3 regions of the Nonomuraea sp. NPDC050556 genome follow, and region 1 is predicted to be linked to each of the others. Evidence: riboswitches for the same ligand, from Rfam matches in the RefSeq annotation. Region 1 holds a riboswitch; each other region holds the start of a gene.

Region 1 (2,255 bases):
CGCCGAGCAGCGCGAGACCACCCAGGATGGCGACACCACCGATGGTGTTCGACTCCGTGGCGTCCGACTTCACGGCCATCGCCTGAACGTCGATCGGCTTAGGCGCAGCGGCAGGAGCAGCGGCCTCGACCGGAGCCGCCTTCTTCGCAGGCTCGGCCTTCTTCACCGGAGCCTTGGCGGCGAGGACCGGCGGCTTGGCGGGGTTGCTGTCCTTACGCGCCCAAGCACCCGTGGAGAACGCCACCGGGTGGTTCTTCTTGCCCACCCCGTTGCCCCACTTGGTGATGACGTACTCCACCTTCGCGTGCCCCTCGCCACCGACACCGTCCACACCCAGCGTGCCGCTGTTGAACGTGCCACCCAGCAGGTAGGCGAACGTCTTGGCGTCGAGGTCGAGCATGACCCCGTTGTTCGACGGGTTGCCAGGACCCCGGTCGCCGACGAAGAACGGCGCCTTCTTGCCCTTGTAGACCACGTACCCCTCGGTGAACAGCGGCCAGCTCGGGCTGGCGGCCATCCCCTTCTGCATCGGCTTGCCGCTGGCGGGCAGGCCCGTGTCACCGGCGCGGCCGGAGGAGTCGTCCCAGTAGTACGAGGCGGTGGTGGACCCCTTGAGCAGGACGGGCTTCTCGTTCTGCTGGGCGACGGGGGTCATCTCGACGTCGGCGTGGGCGGCGGCTGCGCCTGCTCCGGCGATGAGGCCGGCGACAGCGAGCATGGTGAACGTGCGCATGGCGAAGCGGGGAGTCATGAAGAAGAAAGGTCCTTTGTGCGGGGACGGGGAAAGTCGCGCTCAAGAAGGCGCGTAGCCGGGCAGAAGGGCCAGACGGTCGCTACGCGAAAGAGCGGGAGAAAAAGATCAGTACCCGGGGGCCGTTACGGCACGAAAGGGGGAAGGGGCGTGGAAACGCATAAGTTCGTGGTCCTCTCCATCGCGCCTACCGGGTTAGCTGACGGGTTCGGGCGTGGAGATGCCCTACCGACCTGGGGAGGTCGGATTCACCCCAAGGGACGTGGGTCCCCGGCTCCCGCGTTCGCGGGATTCGGCGCCAGCCGGCTGCCTCTTCCTGGTGAAGGGCCAGGTCACCGGCTGGTAACGCTTAGGACTGTAGGCACAAAGCGGGACAAAAGCAAAACTAAACCCATGAAAACCCCAGAAGATCTACCTTGGTGTCCCATGAATCAGTAGTGCCTATCAACCACGAAAGCCCTGCACAGCCCCGGATTTCGCACATTTCCCGCCGCTTGTCGATCTCGGGGCGAATGTCACGCCAATCACAGGGCGGGGGCCCGAAATGGATCTACCTTCCCCTGGCGGAATGCACACCCCTGGAGAAGGAGATCGTCAAAGGCCCGATGAAGGTCGGCAACGAGAGGAAAGCCGCGCCATGGAGCCGCATGGAGGGCGCGGGGCCCGAGAGGGCGCGAGTAGCGGGAGGTGGGGGCGCTGGGGCCGCAGGAGAGCCCGAGTCGCAGAAGGTGGGGGCGCTGGGGGCCTGGGAGACCTGGGGCCGGGAGGTCGGGGATCGCGGGTGGCGCGCCAAAGGGGCGAGTGGAGCGACGCGGGGGTGCGGGGGAACTCACGGGAGGTCGCGGGTCTCACGGGGAGATCGCGGGCGTCGCTGGGGGTCGCGCCAAGGGTCGCGAAGAGGTGGGGGTCGCGAGGAGGTGGGGACAAAGAAGGGGGTACGGCTGGGCCGTACCCCCTGGAGGATTAACCGCCGCTCTTGCGGCGGAAGGTGCGCTTGCCACCAGCAGGACCGTGCGTGCCGTGGATCTTCGAGGGGTCCTTGCCCCTGCCACCGGCCGCCGCTTCGGCGTGCTGGTTCTTCTTCAGCTCCAGCGCCTCGCGGAACTTGCGCTTCATCTCGTCCTCTGAGACTTCGGCGTCTTGCGTGTTGTCCGGCTCCGCCGGGGTGTCAGCCATGAGGACCTCCTGGTGTTGGGGACAACCCACAGCTTCGCACGACTGCCCACACAGCGCGAAACCGGGCCCGTTCAGACCAGGGCTTCCAGCTTCTGCTCCACCGGTACGGCCCGCGTCAGCCGACCCCCAGGCAGCCCGGTGAGGGCCAGGAACGCGATCAGAGCCCCGGCGACGCCCAGCCACGGGATGACGGTCGCCGCAGCCGAGGCGTGCGCCGCCTGCAGACCGTGGAGCGGCGCCTCCGTGGTGACCACCGAGCCATAAGCGGTCCCTGCGATGGCGAGCGCCACCGAGCCGCCGATCTGCCGGAAGAAGGTCAGGTTGGCGG
Region 2 (2,255 bases), 370 kb from region 1:
GCGGAGGACTCGTTGTGAAGCGCACCATCACCCACCTGGCCGACGGCCGAGAGCTGATCTATTTCGACCGGCGCGACGACGCGGACAGGAGCGCGGTGGACAGGCGGCCGCTGGAGGGCCGGCCTGTGGCGTCCGAGCTGCGTTATGACGCGCTGACCGACGAGTGGGTGGCGATCGCCGGGCACCGGCAGACGCGCACGTTCCTGCCGCCGGCCGACGAGTGCCCGCTGTGCCCGTCGAACGGCGAGCGGCTGTCGGAGATCCCGTCCAGCTCGTACGACGTGGTCGTGTTCGAGAACCGCTTCCCCTCCTTCTCCACCCACCTCGGCACCTATCGGGACGACGTCCAGCCGGGGGTGGGCCGCTGCGAGGTGGTGTGCTTCACCGAGGACCACAACTCGTCGTTCTCCCAGCTCACCGACGACCAGGTGGGCCTGGTCATGGAGGCCTGGGCGGACCGTACGGCGGAGCTGTCCTCGATCGACGGCGTCGAGCAGGTCTTCTGCTTCGAGAACCGCGGCGAGGAGATCGGCATCACGCTGCCGCACCCGCACGGCCAGATCTACGCCTACCCGTACATCACGCCGCGCACCCAGCAGCACCTCCGCGCGGCCGCGAGCAACCCGACGGTCTTCGCCGACCGGCTGGCCGCCGAGCGCGCCTCGGGCGAGCGCGTGGTGGCGTCGAACGAGTTGTGGACGGCGTTCGTCCCGTTCGCCGCGCGCTGGCCGTTCGAGGTGCACGTGTATCCGCACCGGCAGGTGCCCGACCTGACGGCGCTGTCGGATGACGAGCGCGCCGCGTTCGCGCCTCTGTACACGAGCGTGCTGCGGGCGCTGGACGGCCTGTTCGACCTGAAGATGCCCTACGTCTCCGCATGGCACCAGGCGCCGGTCAGACAAGGCCGTGACCTCGCATATCTTCATCTCGAACTGTTCACGGTGCGGCGCGCGCCAGGGAAGCTCAAGTACCTGGCCGGTTCAGAGTCCGCGATGGGCGCTTTCGTCAACGACGTGCCGCCGGAGCAGGCTGCTGCCATGCTTAAATCACAGGTAGATCACTAATTGATTCCGGCTTGAGGTCGCATTACCGTCGTTTTACTACTAATATCCCTCAAGCATCGGCTGTCACAGCCGTGCCGCCTAATCCCGGGCGTGTAGCCCGGGAACCGGGGACCCACCGCTCCCTCGGGGTGAATCCACTGCTCAGTGGTAGGGCCACTCCAGCCCGAACCCGTCAGCTAACCCGGTCGGCAGGAGGAGAGGATAGTTAGTGACGTTCCCCCGCGTCGTGGCCTGCGGCGTTCTCGCTGCGGTCACCCTGGCTCTCAGCCCAGCGGGTACGGCTGCCGCCGCCCCCAAACCCACCGAGAAGCAGCTTCGCGCCGAGCTGAGCAAGCTCAACACGAAGGTCGACAAGCTCATCGAGACCTACAACGCCAAGCGGGTCGCGCTCGCCAAGGCGAAGAAGGCGGAGCAGTCGGCCAAGGAGCGGCTGGCAGCGGCGGACAAGACGCTGGCCGACACCCAGACCAAGATCAGCCAGATGGCGGCGATGGCGTACCAGGGCGGCGACCCGGGGCTGGCGAGCATGATGTGGTCGCCCAACATCGGCGGCCGGGCCGTACTCGACCAGCTCAACAACGAGCAGGAGGCCATCCTGGCCGGGGTCACGGCGGCCAGGGCGGCCAAGAAGCAGGCCGTGGACGAGGCGGCCGAGCTCACCGAGCAGATCAAGGACGACACCGACGAGGTCGCCGGGCAGCGCGAGGACGCCGAGGATGTCATCAAGGACATCGAGAAGAAGCTGAACGACCTGGTCCCGTACGGCACGGGCCGCAGGTCGGACGGGAGCTGGGCGCCTGAGCTCCCTTCGGGGGACGACAACATCACGCCGCGCATGCGTCAGGTGCGGGATCTGATCAAGAAGGACTTCAACCTGCCGTTCGAGGTGGGGTGTTACCGGGTGGACGACCACGGCGAGCATCCGCTGGGGCGGGCCTGCGACTTCATGATGAGCTCGGGCGGCTCGATGCCGTCGGCGGCCAACAACGCGCTGGGCGACCAGATCGCGGCGTGGGCGATGAAGAACAAGGACAAGCTGGGCGTCAAGTACGTGATCTGGAAGCAGCGCATCGACCAGGGGTCGGGGTGGCGCGGCATGTCCGACCGCGGCGGCATCACCGCCAACCACTACGACCACGTCCACATCTCCATGTACTGACCCGTACGGCGGGCAACCGGCCTCCCGGACGG
Region 3 (2,255 bases), on a different contig from region 1:
CTCGGCCACACCCTCGTCGTAGGAGGCCAGGAGTTCCGCGTAGACCTCGGGAGACACCGGTGTGCCCTTGATCTGGACGAAGCCGTGCCTGGCGAAGAAATCCACCTCGAAGGTGAGACAGAACACGCGCCGAAGACCCAGATCTCTGGCCGTACGCACCAGAGCCGAGACAATTTCGTGACCAATTCCCAGGCCCCGGCATTCCGGATCCACCGCCACGGTGCGAATCTCCGCGAGGTCCTCCCACAGCACGTGCAGCGCCCCGCAGCCGACGACGCGCCCGTCCCGCTCGGCCACCCAGAACTCCTGCACGTCCTCGTACAACGTGACCGTGGCCTTTTCCAGCAGCCGCGGCCCCGCGCCCGCATAGGTGTCGACCAGGCGCCTGATAGTGCGCACATCGGGCGTGCGGGCGCGCCGCACGATCACGTCTGTCTCACGCACTGCCCGCTCGGCGACCTGCTCCATGGCAGTTCAGCGTACCGATGCGATTACGGCCAGCCCCTAAATCAATCGGAGTGACTTTGTGTAGTCGTATAGACACGGAGCGGATTGCCCTATTCCCACACACCACAAAAGCCTCAAATCACCCTAAAACCCCAGTAGCATCAGGCCAGGACGGCGTAGCACGTGATCAGGCTGTGATCCATCGGTTGTGAAACCTCAACAGAATTAGCAGTTCTGGTTGAGCACGAACCTGACGGTGCACTAGTGTCCAGCGTCGATGTCCACCACGCGATCCCGCGTGGCGACCGCGCCTAATCCTCGCTCGCGGGGAGCCGGGGACCCAGGTCCCTTCGGGGTGAATCCGAGCCACGCGGCTCGGTAGGGCTGCTCCGGCCCGAACCCGTCAGCTAACCCGGTAGGCGGTCTCGAGAGGAGCTGGTTGGTGAAGCGCACGCGTGACCGTGGGGGGAAGCCGGCGGGCAAGCACGCCCGCCCTCCGGAACGGACCTTCCCCCGCAGGCTCGCCGTCGTGGGAGCCGCCTTCGCGGCCCTCGCCATCGCCTTCCCCGCAGGATCGGCCGTCGCCGACCCCAAGCCTTCGCTCAAGGAGCTCTCCCAGCAGGTCGAGGAGCTCCACACGCAGATCGAGACGCTGACCGAGGAGTACAACGGCCAGCGCGAGAAGCTGAAGACGGCCGAGAAGACCGCCAAGGCGGCCAAGGCGACCCTCGCCAGGAGCCAGGCGGAGCTGGAGGCCAAGCGCGGCAAGGCCATCGCGCTCGCCCAGGACGAGTACATCTCCGGCGGCCTCGGCGGCGCCATGGCGTTCAGCAACAGCGGCGACCCCGCCCACTTCCTCGACCGGGCGGCCACCAACTTCGCGCTCGTCGAGCAGCAGGGCCAGCAGGTCAGCCAGGTCGTCAAGATGATCGACGCGGCCGAGCGGGCCAAGGCCAGCGCCGCCCAGCGCATCGAGGAGGTCGGCAAGCTCGTCGCCGACCTCGACACCAAGCGCGACAAGATCAGCAAGCTCGTCACCAAGGTGGAGAGCAACCTGTTCAAGCGCGCCGTCGGCGAGGCGGGCCGCCCTGGCACCAGGGCCATGCGGGTGAACCTGCCGATCATCGGCTCGGGCAAGGCCGCCGAGGCCGCCCGTTGGGCGCTCACGCAGCAGCTCAAGCCGTACGTCTGGGGCGCGGAAGGTCCGGGCTCCTACGACTGCTCCGGCCTGGTCATGGCCGCCTACCAGCGGGTCGGCATCAGCCTGCCGCACTACACGGGCGACCAGTGGACGGCGGGCACCCGCGTCTCGCGCGAGGAGCTGCGCCCCGGCGACCTGGTCTTCTTCTACGGCGACCTGCACCACGTGGGCATATACGTCGGCGGCGGCATGATGGTCCACGCGCCGCAGACCGGCGACGTCGTGCGCATCGCGCCGATCGACCGGCGCCCGTGGGCCGGAGCCGTCCGCATAGCCGACTGAGTCAGATCAGCTGTTTTCGTGCCGCCCAGGCCACCGCCTCGATCGCGGTGGCCACGCCGATCCTGTCGCAGATGCCGCGCAGGCGGCGGCGCACCGTGCGACCGCTGATGTCCAGGCGGCGCCCGACGCGGTCGACCGTGACACCCTTGGCCAACTCGGCTAGCAACGCCAGGTCGTTGTGACTCAGCTCAACGGTCTCGGTGAGCGCATCCATCGGGAGCCCTCCCCCCAGCAGAACCCGGTGACGTCTCGGCCCGAGCAATGCTGCTCGTCTCGCAGAAGGTAAACGCATTCAGGAAAGGTCGTCAAGCCGCATTGTCTCCGC

The links. A riboswitch is a leader RNA that binds a small molecule or an ion and turns the genes downstream of it on or off. The one in region 1 is predicted to bind cyclic di-AMP.
Region 2: linked by a shared signal. The riboswitch ahead of ACIBG8_RS37125 (coiled-coil domain-containing protein) and the one ahead of ACIBG8_RS38980 (hypothetical protein) in region 1 are both predicted to bind cyclic di-AMP.
Region 3: linked by a shared signal. The riboswitch ahead of ACIBG8_RS43775 (C40 family peptidase) and the one ahead of ACIBG8_RS38980 (hypothetical protein) in region 1 are both predicted to bind cyclic di-AMP.

Annotation. Positions count from the first base shown of each region.
Region 1 covers NZ_JBITGU010000004.1:397,206-399,460, forward strand. Annotated here, with positions in the region: gene ACIBG8_RS38980 (hypothetical protein) at 1-751, opposite strand, end outside; cyclic di-AMP (ydaO/yuaA leader) riboswitch at 921-1,059, opposite strand; gene ACIBG8_RS38985 (DUF5302 domain-containing protein) at 1,715-1,927, opposite strand; gene ACIBG8_RS38990 (MDR family MFS transporter) at 1,999-2,255, opposite strand, start outside.
Region 2 covers NZ_JBITGU010000004.1:23,600-25,854, forward strand. Annotated here, with positions in the region: gene ACIBG8_RS37115 (DeoR/GlpR family DNA-binding transcription regulator) at 1-18, shown strand, start outside; gene galT (galactose-1-phosphate uridylyltransferase) at 15-1,064, shown strand; cyclic di-AMP (ydaO/yuaA leader) riboswitch at 1,130-1,269, shown strand; gene ACIBG8_RS37125 (coiled-coil domain-containing protein) at 1,273-2,223, shown strand.
Region 3 covers NZ_JBITGU010000005.1:328,031-330,285, forward strand. Annotated here, with positions in the region: gene ACIBG8_RS43770 (amino-acid N-acetyltransferase) at 1-468, opposite strand, end outside; cyclic di-AMP (ydaO/yuaA leader) riboswitch at 746-884, shown strand; gene ACIBG8_RS43775 (C40 family peptidase) at 890-1,930, shown strand; gene ACIBG8_RS43780 (LuxR C-terminal-related transcriptional regulator) at 1,932-2,144, opposite strand.